3 regions of the Laceyella putida genome follow, and region 1 is predicted to be linked to each of the others. Evidence: riboswitches for the same ligand, from Rfam matches in the RefSeq annotation. Region 1 holds a riboswitch; each other region holds the start of a gene.
What was found. A riboswitch is a leader RNA that binds a small molecule or an ion and turns the genes downstream of it on or off. The one in region 1 is predicted to bind cobalamin.
Positions count from the first base shown of each region.

Region 2: another riboswitch for cobalamin. It lies ahead of metE (5-methyltetrahydropteroyltriglutamate--homocysteine S-methyltransferase); the one in region 1 lies ahead of ACFQNG_RS12425 (ABC transporter substrate-binding protein).
Region 3: another riboswitch for cobalamin. It lies ahead of cobJ (precorrin-3B C(17)-methyltransferase); the one in region 1 lies ahead of ACFQNG_RS12425 (ABC transporter substrate-binding protein).

Region 1 covers NZ_JBHTBW010000040.1:50,968-56,513, reverse strand. Annotated here, with positions in the region: gene ACFQNG_RS12435 (heme ABC transporter ATP-binding protein) at 1-176, opposite strand, end outside; gene ACFQNG_RS12430 (FecCD family ABC transporter permease) at 191-1,222, opposite strand; gene ACFQNG_RS12425 (ABC transporter substrate-binding protein) at 1,219-2,277, opposite strand; cobalamin riboswitch at 2,314-2,512, opposite strand; gene ACFQNG_RS12420 (alpha/beta hydrolase family protein) at 2,595-3,437, shown strand; gene ACFQNG_RS12415 (cation transporter) at 3,556-3,771, shown strand; gene ACFQNG_RS12410 (metal-sensitive transcriptional regulator) at 3,794-4,120, shown strand; gene ACFQNG_RS12405 (polynucleotide kinase-phosphatase) at 4,286-5,546, opposite strand, start outside.
Region 2 covers NZ_JBHTBW010000045.1:32,951-38,496, forward strand. Annotated here, with positions in the region: gene metE (5-methyltetrahydropteroyltriglutamate--homocysteine S-methyltransferase) at 1-2,139, opposite strand, end outside; cobalamin riboswitch at 2,285-2,474, opposite strand; gene ACFQNG_RS13315 (glutathione peroxidase) at 2,641-3,117, shown strand; gene ACFQNG_RS13320 (MATE family efflux transporter) at 3,538-4,908, shown strand; gene ACFQNG_RS13325 (aminotransferase class I/II-fold pyridoxal phosphate-dependent enzyme) at 5,047-5,546, shown strand, end outside.
Region 3 covers NZ_JBHTBW010000011.1:33,226-38,771, forward strand. Annotated here, with positions in the region: gene cobK (precorrin-6A reductase) at 1-343, opposite strand, end outside; gene ACFQNG_RS04535 (sirohydrochlorin chelatase) at 358-1,200, opposite strand; gene cobJ (precorrin-3B C(17)-methyltransferase) at 1,262-2,839, opposite strand; cobalamin riboswitch at 3,091-3,284, opposite strand; partial or broken gene ACFQNG_RS04545 (MFS transporter) at 3,486-3,636, opposite strand; gene ACFQNG_RS04550 (Fur family transcriptional regulator) at 4,210-4,650, opposite strand; gene ACFQNG_RS04555 (catalase) at 4,736-5,546, opposite strand, start outside.

The sequences.
Region 1 (5,546 bases):
ACCTGGCCGGCGTCTGCTTTCATCTCCCCCACCAAGCATGAAAGGAGGGTGCTCTTGCCGCTTCCGTTGGGACCGAGGATGCCAATCATTTCGCCCGGCGCCACCGCCAGGCTGATCCCTTGCAGCACCCAGCGGTCGCCCAATCGCTTGCTGAGCTGTTCCGCCCGCAACAACATGGTCTTTCCTCCTCTCATCCACTCCATTTATGCTGATGCCTGCGCAAAATGGCCGCAAAAAAGGGGGCTCCCACAAACGCGGTGATCACGCCGATCGGCAATTCGCGCGGCGCGAGCACCACTCGGGACAACGCGTCCGCCCAGATGAGAAAGATCGCGCCGGCCAACAGGGAAAGCGGTATCAGCGTGCGGTGATCACCACCGGTCAACATCCGCATCATATGGGGGATGACCAAACCGACAAATCCAATCATTCCGGCTACCGATACCGCCGCTCCGGTCATCAGGGAAGCGAGCAGGATCAGTCCCAAGCGGACCTGGGTGACGGACAGCCCCAAATGAGTGGCGGAACGATCTCCAAGCGCGAACAGATTCAGCTCCCGACTGAACAGCCAGCAAAGGACAACCCCTCCCAGACTGAACGGCAACACCACTTCCACGTGTTGCCACTCGCGCAACGCCAAACTTCCCATCAACCAAAACTGGATCCGGTTCAACTCCTCGGGTGACAAGGAGATGAGCAGGGTGAGCACCGCCCCGAAAAAGGACTGCACCACCACCCCCGCCAGGATCAGTGAAGAGACCTGCAGTTGCATGCGGATGCGCGCCAACCGAAGCACGAGCAACACGGAGACGGCCGCCCCGACGAAAGCGGCCAGCGGCAACGCCCACTGGCCCAACATGGTCAGCCCCCAACCGGTGATCACCACGAGCGCGCTGCCGACGGAGGCGCCGGACGAAACGCCCAAGACATAAGGATCAGCCAGCGGGTTGCGCAATAACCCTTGAAACACGGTGCCCGCCACCGCCAAGGTTCCCCCGATCAACGCGACCAGGATCACGCGCGGCAACCGCAGTTCCCAGATGATGACCTCATCCGTTCCCACACTGGCCCCATCCCCGAGCGGCAGGACATGGTGAACGATCACCCGCCAAACGGTCTCCAAGCCAATCTCCGTGCTCCCCACCGAAACGGCGGCCGCTAAGGAAAAAAGAAGGCAGAGGATGAGTCCTCCGCCCCAAGCCAAAGCCCGCGCCTTTCTCACTTCTCTTCACCAAATTTCTCCGGATAAAACTGCTCGGCCATTTCTTTGACCCCTTGGAAGATCCGCGGTCCCGGACGGTTGGTCAAATTGGGGTCCACGGCATAGACGCGCTTCTCCTTGACGGCATTCACGGTTGACCAGCCTTGGCGCTTCATGATTTGGTCTGTGCTTCCATAAGATGAGATGATGATATCAGGATTCCATTTGGCCACTTGCTCAGCGGACACCTGTGGCCAGCCTTTCAGCTCCGCCGCCACATTCACCCCGCCCGCGGCCAAGACCAACTCATTCATGAATGTATCGCCACCGACGGTAAACAGCGTCGGATCCAACTCCACAAACACTTTCACCCGTTTCTCTTTGGGCACATCCACCACTTTGGCATAAATGTCGCGTTGCTCTTTTTGCAGCTTGGCGATTAAGTTGTCCGCTTCACGAGCCGCATTGGCCGCCGTGGCGACGATCGCGATCGAGCGGTAGATGTCTTTGATGTTCTTGGCATCCAATACGATAACCGGGATGCCCAGCCTCTTTAACTGATCCAATGTCGCTTTGTCATTTGCCCCGTTGGCCAACACCAAGTCCGGCTTCAACGCGACGACTTTCTCCACATTGATCTTGAAATCGCCGACTTTGGGCAATTTCTTCACGGCTTCAGGATAGTTATCATTGGTGGTCACGCCCACCACCTTTTTATCCAATTGAAGCGCATAAGCGATTTCCGTATTGCTTGGCATCAGTGAGACGATGCGCTTTGGCTCTTGCTTGACGGTCACCTTGTTGCCCGCTTGGTCCTTCACCTCGACCGGATAGTCCACCGCCCCCGGTTTGACCGGCGATTGGCCGCCAGCCGTTCCCGATGGAGCGGAAGGGCCACAGCCCACCACGCTGAGCACCAGCAACACACTTAAGCACAGCAAGCCAAAACGTTGTTTCCACATCGATGTCATGAATTCTTCTCCTTTCTTGATGCGCACGTGAAAAACCTGTGCATCCCGATGGGCACAGGTTGGAGAAGAGCATGCGAAAAAGACGCGGGATTCAACTGCCCGCACGCACGCGTCCCTCCTTAACCCTCGAAGGAGAACGCAAGTGGACGTTTGGAAAAGGCAGGTCTCCTGGCTCATGGTTCATCGTCCAACTGCGCCTTCCCATCGTGATGTCACGACAGTGGCCTTCACCTGTTGCAGTTATCCTCCCCATTGACAGTGGCGGGACCGCGCCGGATTCGCACCGGACTTCCCTCTTGGCTCTCTTTATGCAAGAAAGACCTTTTCCCCTATTCACTTCGTTCGTTATCATTATAATGGAAAGGGAAATCCGTTGCAATTTTAGGCATATTAACAAAGTTCACCAACACAGGAGGAGCGATATGAACCGTTACCCATTTGCGCTTGACCTCGGCAAAGAGGATCGCATCATCCGTGGGGACCTATTTTTACCGGACACTGTGCCATCGGCCCCCACTGTGCTCATCTGTCATGGATTCAAGGGTTTTAAGGATTGGGGCTTTTTTCCCACATTGGGACAGAGACTGGCGGAAGCCGGCTTGGCCGCCATCACCTTCAACTTCTCCATGAATGGGGTGGGGAAAGATCTTGAACACTTTACTGAACTGGAAAAATTCTCGCGAAACACCTTCAGCCACGAACAAGAAGATCTGGTTTTCTTGATTGAAGCCCTCCGGCAGGGGGCTCTTCCGCAAGCGGAGCGGTGTGACCTCACCCGGTTGGGGATCATGGGACATAGCCGTGGCGGCGGCAACAGCTTGCTGTACGCGTTGGATCATCCCGACAGGGTGAAAGCCGTGACCATCTGGAACAGCATTCACCGGGTTGACTTCTTCTCGCCCGAGTTGATCGAAGAATTGCGGAACAAGGGTATCTCCCATGTCATCAACGGAAGAACCGGACAACGCTTGCCGATTCGGCGCGAAGTGTTGGAAGACATCGAAGCGAACCGTGAACGCTTCGATCTGCTCGGGCGCCTTCCCCATCTCAAGCAACCGCTGTTGCTCGTCCAAGGCGACCAAGATTTGCCCGGACTCTACGAAGGGGCGGTACGGATGGCCGAAGCGGCGCCGCAGGCCACTCTTCATGTGATCCAGGGGGCGAACCACACGATGGGCGCCGTGCATCCGTTTGCCGGAATGACCCCGCAATTGGAAGAAGCGATTCGGGTAACCGCCGATTTTTTTGTGCGGGAGTTGGGATAAACACCAACACAAGAACTCCGATCGCGAACCACAGTCCTTCCATGTCCGCAAAATAGGCCCGTTAAAATGGACGAATGGGTTAAACTAGAAGATAGACGCAACCGAAAGGAGAACGATGATGACCGTAAGCCATCTCAAACAAGTACAACTCCATGTGGAAGGCATGTCTTGCCAACATTGTGTGCGGGCGGTGGAGAATACCGTCAAGGAGGCGGGGGCGGAAGCGCAGGTTGACTTGGCCAACCGCCGCGTCACCATCCATTATGATGAAAACAAAGTCAGCCTCGACCAGATCAAACGCGAAATCGAGGAACAAGGCTACTCGATCGCTTAAATTCAGGAAGCAGGTGGAATGAATGGAACCGCGACAACCGGAAGAACATCACCCATGTTCCTCTTCAACCGAACGGAAAAGCCACCACTCCGAAAAAGTGAAAACCAATCTGACCTCCCGCCTTAACCGCATTGAAGGACAAGTGCGCGGGATTAAGAAAATGATCGAAAACGATACCTATTGCGATGATGTCCTCAACCAGATCGCCGCCGTGCAATCCGCCTTGAACAGCGTCGGTAAAATCCTGTTGGAAGGGCACTTGCGCAGTTGCGTTACAGAACGGCTCCAAGAAGGGGACACCCAGGTGATAGACGAACTGCTCGTCACCGTAAAAAAACTGATGAAATGAACAAAGCGGCTTTCTTCATGCAGAAGAAAGCCGCTTGCGCTTGCTGACAAAGTGGCCCCGGAGTCGATTTTGAGTCTCCGTTTCCCACTTTTTCCTTTGTTTTTTCACCCCCAGGGTACAGGCAAAAATCTTCCTCCTCTCAGGATGTGTCATGATCATGATCTCTTACAACCGCGGGTCGATCGGTTCCGATTCCAAGGCCATGACGCCAAACGCGCACTCATGCACACGATAGAGCGGCTCCTTTGCCACAAAACGCGCAAGCCCCTCCAGACCCAAGGCAAATTCGCGCAAGGCCAGAGACCGTTTCTGCTTCAGACCCCGTTTGCGCAAGCGGGTCAAGTTGGCTTCCAGCGTGTAGTCAGGTCCGTAGATGATCCGCAAATACTCCCGTCCCCGGCATTTGACCGCGGGCTGGAGCAAGCCGTGCTTGGTGGTGGAGATAAAGGAGAGCGGCTTGACCACCATTCCTTCACCGCCCGCTTCCGTCATCTCAAGCCACCACGCGATCGCCGCTTCCACTTCGGCCGGTTGGTTCACGTTGACCACACGATAGCGGGTGGCCAGGAGAACCTCCGTATCCTGCTTGCATATCCTTGCAATCGTCTCCATGTGCCACAGATGATCATGGTCGCTATAGACCCGCCCCTCTGTCGCCAACAGGTGAAACGGAGCCAGCTTATAATCGGCCAACCCCTGAACACGCCACGAGTAACGCCGATACGCTTCCACGAAACGCCGGCTGTTTTCGCGCTTCTCTTGGAAACGGGACAAAAGCGCCTCCGCATGCCGTCCCCCGGTTACCGCTTGTTGCAACAGCGATACCGCCCCATTCAAAGCGAAGCGGCTCGCCGACCCCACTTTGGCATACTGCTGCCGGATTAACTCCTGCGCTTTGGCCGACCAAGGCATCAATTCGCAATCGAGGCACACCCAGTCGGTCTTCAGCTCATCCCACAGTCCCGCTTGGGTGATCGACCGTTGCAACCGCTCCAACAACGCTTGTTCCACCGACACATCCTCAAAAAAACGTCGGCCCGTACGCGTATAGATGATGCCCCAACTCGCTTCCGCCACGCCAAACCGCTCCAAGGGCACTTGCTTATTCCGGCAAACGATGACCACCGCACGCGATCCCATATGCTTCTCTTCACAAATGACGCGCAACACCCCGCGTTGCCCGTAGTACCGCAAAGCCTCTTCCGGATGTTCCAGATATCCGGGTTGCCCGGATGTTTCCGATGGGGACATCGTCGGCGGAAGGTAGATCAGCCATTTGGGATCGATCGCAAACCGGCTCATCGTCTCCAAGGCGGCCGCGGCTTGATCCTTGTGAATGTGCACAGGACTCGCGAGCAAGCGGGTTTGAATGCGGTCTTTCCTTACATCCTCCACATCAATCCTCGTCCCGTCCTGTTTCATCACC
Region 2 (5,546 bases), on a different contig from region 1:
AGACAGCCCTTTGCGGATGATATCCGCCATCTCTTCCACTGCCGGTACCCGTGGGCTGTGAATGTCATAGACCCCCAATCCGATCCCTTTGTCATAAGATTCCTCGGTGAAGGCATGGATTAACTCACCATGGCTTCGCGAAGTCTCCAACGAAATCACATCCGCATCCAGCTGGCTGATCACGTCGATGTGATGATGGAATTCACAATAGCACATATGGGTGTGAATCTGCGTCGCATCGGCAACAACCGACGTCGTGAGACGAAACGCCTGAACGGCCCAGTTGAAATACGCCTGCCATTCTTCACGTTTTAGCGGCAAGCCCTCAAACAAGGCGGGTTCGTCCACTTGGATGATGCGAATTCCCCGCTCTTCCAACGCCGCCACCTCTTGCCGAAGCGCTCTGGCCAGTTGAGCCGCCACCTCTTGCTGCGGAAGGTCATCCCGCACAAAGGACCAATGGAGAATGGTGACCGGTCCGGTCAACATACCTTTTACCGGTTTGGCCGTCAACGACTGTGCATACTCGGTTTCCTTGACCGTCATCGGCTCCACAAAGGAAACATCCCCATAGATAATCGGCGGCTTGACGCAACGCGAACCGTACGATTGCACCCATCCATTGCGGGTAAAGGCGAACCCGGCCAATTTCTCCCCAAAGTATTCCACCATATCGGTCCGCTCAAATTCGCCATGCACCAGCACATCGAGTCCCAGCTCTTCTTGCCATTCGATCCACTGCTTGATTTCCGCTTGGATGAACTGCTCAAACTGGGAATCCGTCCACTCGCCTTTTCTCCAGCGTTGCCGCGCTTGCCGCACTTCCCGCGTCTGGGGGAAGCTGCCAATCGTCGTCGTGGGCAGGAGCGGCAGGTCAAGCTCTTCCCGTTGCGCCGCTTGGCGTATGGCAAAGGGCGAACGCGGAGGTTGCGCCGTCCCAGCCGCAGGCACCGATCCGGCGGAAGGGAGACGATCGCGCAACTTGCCCAATCCTCGCAAACGCGCTTCATTCTCGGCAAACACATCCGCCACCGTTTCGGCCCCTTCGTTAAAGCTGGTCGTGAGCCACACCACTTCATCCAATTTCTCGTCCGCAAAGGCCAGAGCCGCTTTCAACTCCGGCGGCAACTTCTCTTCCTTGCTTGTCGTCACGGGCACATGCAATAAGCTGCAAGCGGGCTGAAGCCAAATGCGCTCCGGCGGCACCACCGTCAACACTTGTTCCAGCACTTGCCGTTTTTCCCGCAACGATGCGCGCCACACGCTCCGCCCATCAACGATCCCGACACCCAACACTTTATCCGCCGGGAACCCCGCCGTCGCCAAGGCCTGCAGATGCACTCGCTCCCCATGAACGAAGTCCAATCCAATCCCTTGCACGGGGAGTTGCAGCAAGGCTTCATAATGGGTAACGGAATCGAAATATGTTTGCAACATGATCGACAGCTGTGGCGCGGCTTGATGCAAACGGCGGTAAATGGCGGCGACGGCGTTCATCTCTTCCTGGTCAAGGGAAGTGACGAGAATGGGTTCATCCAATTGGACCCACTCCACCCCCGCCGCTTCCAACTCCCGCAGCACTTGTTCATACAAGGGAAGCAATTTGTCCCAGACGCGGGCTAACTGCGCTTCATCGATCCCTTTGCACAACTTGGCGAAGGTATAAGGTCCAACCATAACCAGCTTGCCTTTGACACCGCACTTTTCCCGCGCTTCAAGATAATGCGCCAACGGTCGGTTCTCGGTCAGGGCGAGCCGATCTTCATTCCACTCCGGCACAATATAATGATAATTGGTGTTAAACCACTTCGTCATCTCACAAGCGACGGCAGAATCGCTTCCCCTTGCCATGGCGAAATACTGCGCCAGTGACACCTTTCCCCCTTCATAACCGAAGCGCTCAGGCACGAGGCCAAACATCACCGCCATATCCAGCACATGATCATAATAGGTGAAGTCGCCGACGGGGATCAGCTCGATCCCTTTCTCTTTTTGTTTTCGTATATGCTCAAGTCGCAACGCTTCCATCTGAGACAAAAACGCTTCTTCTTCCAACTTACCCGCCCAATACGCTTCAAGGGCTTTTTTCCATTCCCGATTGACGCCGATGCGCGGATATCCCAAGTTGCTGCTCTTCATCCCTTTGGCCTCCTCTGGATGTTCATAATAAAAATAGGCATTTCTAACATGCGAAGGTTAGAAATGCCTAGCTAAGGTTCACCAAAGAGAACTCCTCCTGTGAAAGCAGCCATGTTCTAACACCTCCCTATCTTCCGTAGGTCAAGCAGTGTTGCCAGAACAGGCAGGTCTCCTGACTTAAGGATCCGCATCAGTTGCCGGCCTTCCCGGCATCGCACCAGTGGCTTCCATGGCAACCAACTCCCCTATCACAGTGGCGGGACCGTGTCGGATTTGCACCGAACTTCCCTTTTCATCCTTGCCCAACGCAAGGAACCTGTTCCCACAATATGAGATTATTGAAAGCTTGAATCCTATTATATTTATTTTTTCGCAATTACACAACCATTTTAATTCGAATTGAAACAACCTTCTGCCAACCTTGACAAACCAAACGGATAGAGATAAATTTAATTTAGTACAATTTAATATAGATAAATCAATAGAAGGAAGGAGACAACCATGAGTATTTACACATTTTCCGTGACAACAACCAGAGGGGAACAAAAATCATTGGCCGATTACAAAGGCAAAGTGTTGTTGATCGTCAACACAGCCAGCCGATGCGGATTCACTCCGCAGTATAAAGGTTTGCAAGCTTTATACGACCGCCATAAGGAGTTTGGGTTTGAAGTGCCATGCAACCAATTCAACAATCAAGAGCCGGGTACGGATGAAGAGATTCAAAGTTTTTGCGAACTGAATTTCGGTGTGACTTTCCCTTTGTTCTCAAAGATAGAGGTGAACGGGCCAAATGCGCATCCACTGTTCCGATATTTAACCGACAATGCCCCGGGTTTTTTGAACAAGGAGATCAAATGGAACTTTACCAAATTTCTCATTGACCGTCATGGAAAAATAGTGAAACGCTATGCGCCAACCACAGCCCCGGAAAAAATAGAGAACGATATCAAGCAATTGCTCAATGATGTTGAATAATGGCGCAATTTACGTTCTGATGCCCTGATTCATGCTAAGGTTATTTCCTTGCCGCGTTTTTTCCGACGGAATCGTATATTACCCCACCCGATTTATCACTGCACTAGGGCGTGTCTGATAAATATATCGGCGGCTCCAAAACCGTTTTCCCATTCGCTTCAACGGAACCTCAACGGACAAGAAACAGATGATTTAAATGCCCATTCCTCCCTCTTGGCATGCCCCATGGCATGCCATTTTTTGTTTCTCAGTGCCTATCGCTGCCATCCGCAAGATATATTCTCAAAAAAAGGATTGAATCGCCACTCCATATCTGCTAGCTTGGATTGAGGTGGTCCATTGGCGGCGGATCTGAGTCCCATGCCCAACCGTCCTTTGTCAACAAAAGGTGAATTTTTCAAAATAAGAGAGATGAAAACAATGAAACAAACTCATTCACTGAAACAAAAAATACGCCAGTTTCTCATCATTTTAGTGCCCATCCTTGTCACGCAACTGGCTCTGTTTGGGATGAATTTCTTTGATACGGTCATGTCCGGCCATGCCGGCCCCAATGATTTGGCCGGCGTGGCGATCGGGTCCAGCCTTTGGAGCCCGATTTTCACCGGGTTAAGCGGGATTCTGCTTTCCTTGACCCCCATCGTGGCCCAGTTGATCGGGGCAGAGCGAAAAGAGCAAGTGCCGTTTAAGGTAATCCAAGGCGTTTACTTGGCTTTGGCGATCGCCGTCACCGTCATTCTGGGTGGAGCCCTTTTGCTTGATCCCGTCTTGGACGGAATGAACCTGGATGCGCAAGTCCGCACCATCGCGCACGACTATCTGATTGCGCTGACCTTTGGCATTGTGCCGCTGTTTGTCTATACGGTTCTGCGCTGTTTCATGGATGCGTTGGGTCAGACACGGATCACGATGGTTATCACGCTCCTCTCCCTGCCCATCAACGTCGGATTAAATTATTTGCTCATCTTTGGCAAATTCGGCTTTCCCCGCTTGGGCGGGGTGGGAGCAGGATATGCGACGGCCATCACCTATTGGTGCATTGCCTTTATCAGCTTTTTGGTGATCACCCGGGTCATGCCCTTTGCTGAGTACCGCGTATTTGGGCGATGGTTTGGCATCGCCCTATCCGCATGGAAAGAACAATTGAAAATAGGGGTGCCGATCGGCTTCTCAATATTCTTTGAGACCAGCATTTTTGCCGCCGTCACCCTGCTCATGAGTGAATATGACACAGCCACCATCGCGGCCCACCAAGCGGCGTTAAACTTCGCCTCTTTTCTCTATATGGTGCCCTTGAGCATCGCCATGGCCCTGACGATTGCCGTCGGTTTTGAAATCGGGGCCAGAAGGGGAAAAGATGCCCGTCAATACAGCTTCTTGGGTATCGGCATAGCCGTCATGATGGCGATCGTTTGCGCGGTCGGGCTGCTCGTCTTCAAAGAGCAAGTGGCCGGCTTGTACACCACCGACCCCACCGTATTCGAATTGACCAAGCAATTTTTGCTCTACGCCATTTTCTTTCAGCTGTCCGATGCGATTGCCGCTCCCATCCAAGGGGCGTTGCGCGGTTACAAAGATGTCAACGCCACCTTTTTGGTGGCTCTCATCTCATACTGGGTCCTGGGCTTGCCGATCGGGTATGCGCTGGCAAAATTCATGGCTTTGGGCGCATTCGGCTACTGGATCGGCTTGATCTCCGGGTTGGCCTTTGGCGCGATGTTTCTATTGGGGCGGTTATTGCGAATTCAACGGCACCATTCCTCAGCGGTTACGACCAACCAACGGCATTAACCATCATCCCAAGCCAAAGCGACACGATGAAGCCCGGGTTGCTTTGGCTTTGACAACCCCGCACTTCGCCAATGCGGATTAATGTAGAACCATGCCGTATCCCGTCTCACCCATCTTTTTCACAATGGAGGAATAAGTATGAATGTTACCGCATCCCAGCACATTCAATCATTAAAACTAGGCATCTTCAATGAACTGACCCAAACGAAACGCCGTCTGGCTGTCCTGGGGAAGGATCTGATCGACTTGAGCGTCGGCAGCCCCGATCTGCCCCCACCCGATTTCATCAAGGAGGCCCTCATCCATTATGCGAAGCAAGATGATGCGTATGGCTATACGTTGGGAGCCCTCCCCAGCTTTCATCATGCGGTGGCCTCCCTGTATGAGCGGCGTTACGGTGTCTCTTTGCAACCGGAAACCGAAGTGTTGCAGTTGATCGGTTCCCAAGAAGGATTGACCCATTTGCCCGCGGCCCTGATCAACCCGGGCGATGTGGTGCTCGCTCCGGACCCCGGTTACCCCGCCTATGAAGCAGGCATTCGTTTGGCCGGCGGTCAGCTCGTTCCCATGCCGCTTTGTGAAGAAAATGGCTATTTCCCGCGGTTGGACTTGATTCCATCCGAGATTGCCGAACGGGC
Region 3 (5,546 bases), on a different contig from region 1:
AAGAGGACACGGTTTCGATCAACGGATGCCGCGCCGCCCGCCATTCCGGCCGCTCATAACGCAGATAAGGGACGCCGGCTGTTTCGGCCGCCGCGATGGCATTTTTCGAAGCCTCTTCCGCAAACGGATGACTGGCGTCCACCACCATGTCGACGCCCCGCTCCTGAAGCTCGTGCAGCATCTCGTTTGCCGTCAAGCGACCCACCCGCACCGGAATCTCCGCTTCCCGCAAGCTTTTGGCGGCATTCTCCGTCACCACCGACGCCAAGAGCGGGTACCCTTCCTGTTTCAGGGCACAGGCCAGTTCCCGGGCATCACTGGTGCCAGCCAAGAGAAATAGCATGGTTTCTCCCACCTTTACGCATGATGATGTCCATGATGATGATCATGATCGTGGTGATGTTGGTGGTGTCCAGCCGCGATCGCTTGTTCCGCCAACGCTTGCCAATTCAATGCTTGCCCATGCGCCAATTGGTGGACCCGGCGTTGCCAGATGGGGACAAGGCCGTCATCAAATCCGAGGTAAGGCACCATTTCAGCGTGCACACCTGCGCTCTCTTCGTTAAACTGCCGAACCATCTTCTCCATCCGTTTGATCAACACACCGGTAAACAAGAAATACGGCAACACCACCACCCGCTTGGCTCCCAAGCGGACACACCGCTCCAGCCCGGCTTCCATCCGCGGATCGGTCACGCCGATAAAGCAGGCTTCCACCCATGGGACGTTAAGGCGTTCCCACAGCAAGCGGGCAATCTTATACAAGTCACTGTTGGCTCCGGCATCGCTTGAACCGCGTCCCACCAGCAAGATCGACGTCTCTTCCGCCTCATTCGCGCCCGCGGCCTGCTGGATGCGCGCCTCCAAAATGGGCAGGATCAATTCATCCACTTCCAGCGGCCGTCCATAAGTGAAGCGCACATGGGGATATTGCGCTTGCGCTTCATGCAGAAACAGTGGGATATGGACTTTGGCGTGCCCCGCCATGAACAGCATTAACGGGACGACCTTGATTGAGGTGGCGCCCCGCTCAACCGCCCGTTTGACTCCCGCTCCCATATCGGGCTCCGCCAATTCCAAAAAGCATGTCTCCACAATCGGTTCCGCAAACTGGGGAGCCATCTTTTCGGTGAAGCGCAACAACTCACGGTTTCCCTCGGCATCACGGCTTCCATGGCCCACAAACAAAATCGCTTCCATCTCGTTCTCTCCCATCTATTGTTTTAGGGCGTGTCCGGCGATTCATGCAGTCACTTACGCTCTAATCGCCGCAAGCCAGCGGTTCAATCGTGATGTTGCCCTCGGTGTACCGAAATCCGCCAATCTCTTCCACGCGCTTGAAAAACTTGTGAAAGCGCTCATTGGAATCAGCCTGTTCTTTATAGGCACGCACCGTTTGTTCCACCGCCGTGATCAACTCATCCGGGGTGAGCCCCTCCGCCACCCGTTTTGCCACTTCGGCATTGCGCCCGATTTTTTTGCCTCCCAAGAACAGGTCGAACGAACCGCGGCGATACACAATCCCGATATCCTCCGTCACCGCCCCATAGCAGGCCATGGCACATCCGTTAAACCCGATTTTCAACTCCTTGGGCACATCCAGTCCCCCAATCCGCTTCTGCAACTCCTGCAACTGCGGAATCGACTCCCCTTTATCGCCATCGCAAAAATCGCACGCCTTCAATTGCACCACATCCCCCACCGGCTCCAACAAGAGACCCGCTTCCGTCAACTGTTCCACTACCCGCTCCGGATTGGCGGTCGGCACTTTTAACATCAAGCGATGATCAGGCGTATAATGAATTTCCCCTTGGTCCCCCGCCACTTCGGCCACGCACCGCATCTGCTGCGGCGTCATTTTTTTCTCGGCCAGTCCGGGGGATACCGCCACCTCAAAGATCGAAGCGGAGCCGGACTCACGGCTCTCCCGCAACATCGCCAACGCTTCTTCCGCCACCGCCACCGGACTCATCCCCCCTGCCGCTGCCGGCTGGGACATCATGGACTCCAGGGCCCACGGCTCCGCTTCCGGACGCAGGCGCTCATGCGGTTTCAAAGGCTGCACCACCTTGTCCAGGGTATATTTGCGTTGGTAGCCGCGCGGCGTGATCATCAGACCTTCGTACACAAACGTGCTGCCATTGCCGATCAGCACCGTTGTCAGCATGCCGATCTCATGCTCCAGCATTTGGCTGAGGGTGGTCAACACGATCTCCTGCCGCTCACGGTACGCGCTCTTCACCAGCCCCACCGGGGTCTCCGGAGAGCGGTGCTTCAGGAGAAGCTTTTGCGTTTCGACAATTTGCCTCGTTCGCCGCCCACTTCGGGGATTGTACAAAGCAATGACGAAATCCGCCGCTGCCGCCGCTTCGATGCGTTTGGCAATCACTTCCCATGGAGTCAAGTGGTCGCTCAAGCTGATCGTGCAGGCATCATGCATGACCGGCGCCCCCAACAAGGAAGCGCAGGAATTGATCGCGGATATGCCCGGAATCACTTCCACTTCGATCCCCGAGTCAGGCCGCCAGCCTTTCTCAACCAACACTTCGTACACCAATCCCGTCATCCCGTACACACCCGCGTCCCCGCTGGAGATGACCGCCACAATCTTGCCCGCTTCCGCCAGCCTGACCGCTTCCTGCGCCCGGCTCACCTCTTCCGTCATCCCCGTGCGCACGATCTCCTGGTTCGTCAACAGCGGGCGGATGAGATCAACATAGGTGTTGTACCCCACGATCACTTCGCTCTCCATGAGCGCGGCCCGCGCCCGCCCGGTAATATGCTCCGCATGCCCAGGTCCAAACCCAATCAGCAGGATCTTGCCAACTGAACGATTCATGCAACCACCCCACCACCAATATGATTGAATATTAATTATTTTAAAAATGTTCAATCTAAAAACACGACGTCATACCCGCCAACTCCGTCCGCATGCACTTCACAGCAAAATAAAAAACACCTTCCGCTCACCCAAGCAGAACGTGTTTATAGGTCGCATCCAACCACAGACAACCAAGCAGGCCTTCCCAAAATGGACACATCCCACCTGCCGTCGTCCCCTATAAACACCTCCCCATCCGCGTAGGTCAAGCGGTGTTGTCAGAAAAGGCAGGTCTCCTGGCTCATGGATCGTCGTCTTGAATCGGCATTTGGCCTTCCCATCATAAAGTACAGTGACCAAATCCAGACTCCCCATTTACAGTGGCGGGACCGCGCCGGCCTTTCACCGGTCTTCCCTCTTCGGGAGCGCATGCAAGCACTCCACCTTTTCCCGTTGTTTATTCATTTTCGGGCAAAATCAATCTATTTATAGTGTAGCCTATTACTCTTTCAATTTTCAATTTTCTCACTAGCTATGGCGGGGGATGGACTTGCTTTTTTATTCGGATGCTACTTCTATCTTAGTTATTCTCAGTTGATTGGCAGTTTTAATCGGAAGGGGGTTTTGGTAGAATACCTCACTCGTCGATTCCTAAGTTTTGCTAAACAAACGTTCCAATCATCGGCCCCGAAATCATAAAAACGGAAAATATCGTTTGCAGAAGAGATATAGCCGACTGAGCCCTGTTCATCCGACACATGCATCTTAAACAATTTCATTCCAGAAGTCTGTGCGAATTGCGATAAGATAGTAGTTGGAAAATATAACAATCAAGAAAAACAAATCAGGAAACAGAAAAACCATTGAAAACTCTAGATTTTCCATTTTGATTTACAAAAGTGTGGTTTCGTAAACCATATTATTACTAAATCATAGGAATACTTCAGTCGAATCTCTTTTTTTGTTTAGAAAACCCGAAATTAATTCATAAATCATGAATTTAACAACTAATTTAATTGGGAAGCTTAGACTAACAAAAATTTCAGTTATATTTTCTGGCTTGAGCAATATAGGAAACGAATCTTTTGGTTTAACCCTGACAACATCGCTTCTTCATCAAATAACCTTCTTTTCCTGGGAGTTGTTCATATTTTCTAAGAAAACATTCATTGTACCATGATACACCCCGGCTTAATCGCCGTTTCTCTTACGTATGAAATCAGCGGATTCAGCCCATCCCTCCCCTTTAAATGAGCAGAAATTAAACGACTTGAGTCACATCCTCAAGCCTTTTCGCATTCTTAACCCCAAAGAAAAAAGACTACCCCCATTCGAGTTAGTCCATTAATGCGCTTTCAATTCTTTATGTACCGCCACCCGTTTGGCCGTCATGGTTCTTCTGCTTGACAGGCTGGACAGAGGCCGTACATCTCCAGCCGATGCGATTCGATGCTGTACCCGGTCGCCTGAATGACTTCACGTTCCGCCATTTGAAGCAAGGGGTACTGGAAATCGGTTATTCTGCCACAGCGGCGGCAGATTACATGATCGTGCTCCATCATATTGGCATCGAACCGGCTGGAGGCATCGCTGTAGGTTAATTCCCTGACAAGACTGGCCTGTTTAAACAAGCGCAAGTTGTTGTAAACCGTCGTTGCGCTCATGTTGGGGTAATCCTTTTTCAGCGCTTCATATATATCGTGCGCTGTGGGATGATGAGTGGATGACAGCAAATAGGAAAGAATGGCGTTTCGTTGCGGCGTCATCCGCACCCCGATTCGTTTGAGCGTTTCGATTGCATCGACGTGATGATTGTTCTTGATGCTCATCTCCCCCTTCGCCAAGGGCTACACCATGTTGACCAACCGCCGATCCTTTCCGGATAAACGGTTGGTCCCGTCATTCCTGTCGTTCTTATTTCACAAATGGGCTCAAATCAATGTTCAATCCTTTGGCCAAGCGTTCGCCATACTCTTTGTCGGCCCGATAGAAGTTGCAGATGGCCAGTTTTTGTGTATATTCGTTCACTTGCGATAAATCATTCACCAGATTTTTGATCAGATTTTCCCGCTCCGCTTCCGTAAAGGCCCGATAGCGTTCTCCGGCTTGCTGAAAATCCAGGGTTTTGAAGATTTTTTGGCGACCGGCCACCCCTTCCAGCGGGGTTTCACTTTCCAAATAAGCCGGATCGGCTTTGGGGCGATCCTCATAGCGGTTGGGCTCGTAATTGACCGGACTGATGTCGGTGCGGGTCTGCATGTTGCCGTCCACTTGATAATTATTCACTTTGGCATACGGGCAATTGATCGGCAAGTTTAAGTAGTTCGGTCCGATCCGGTGGCGCTGGGTGTCCGGGTAAGAAAACAAACGCCCTTGCAGCAGCTTATCTTCGGAAGGTTCGATACCGGGCACCAATGCGCTTGGAGAAAAGGCGGACTGTTCCACCTCCGCAAAGTAATTTTGCGGATTGCGGTTGAGTGTCATGCGGCCGACCAGTTGCAAGGGATAGATGTCTTCCGGCCAAACCTTGGTGGGATCGAGCGGATCAAATTCAAACTTGTCCATATCTTCAGGCGGCAGGATCTGCACATACAGGTCCCACTCGGGATAATTTCCCTTGGCGATGTGCTCATACAAGTCCCTGGTCGCATGGTTAAAGTCTTTTCCTTGCACTTCACGGACCTCTTCGGCAGTGAAGTTCCTTACCCCCTGCAACGGTTTCCAA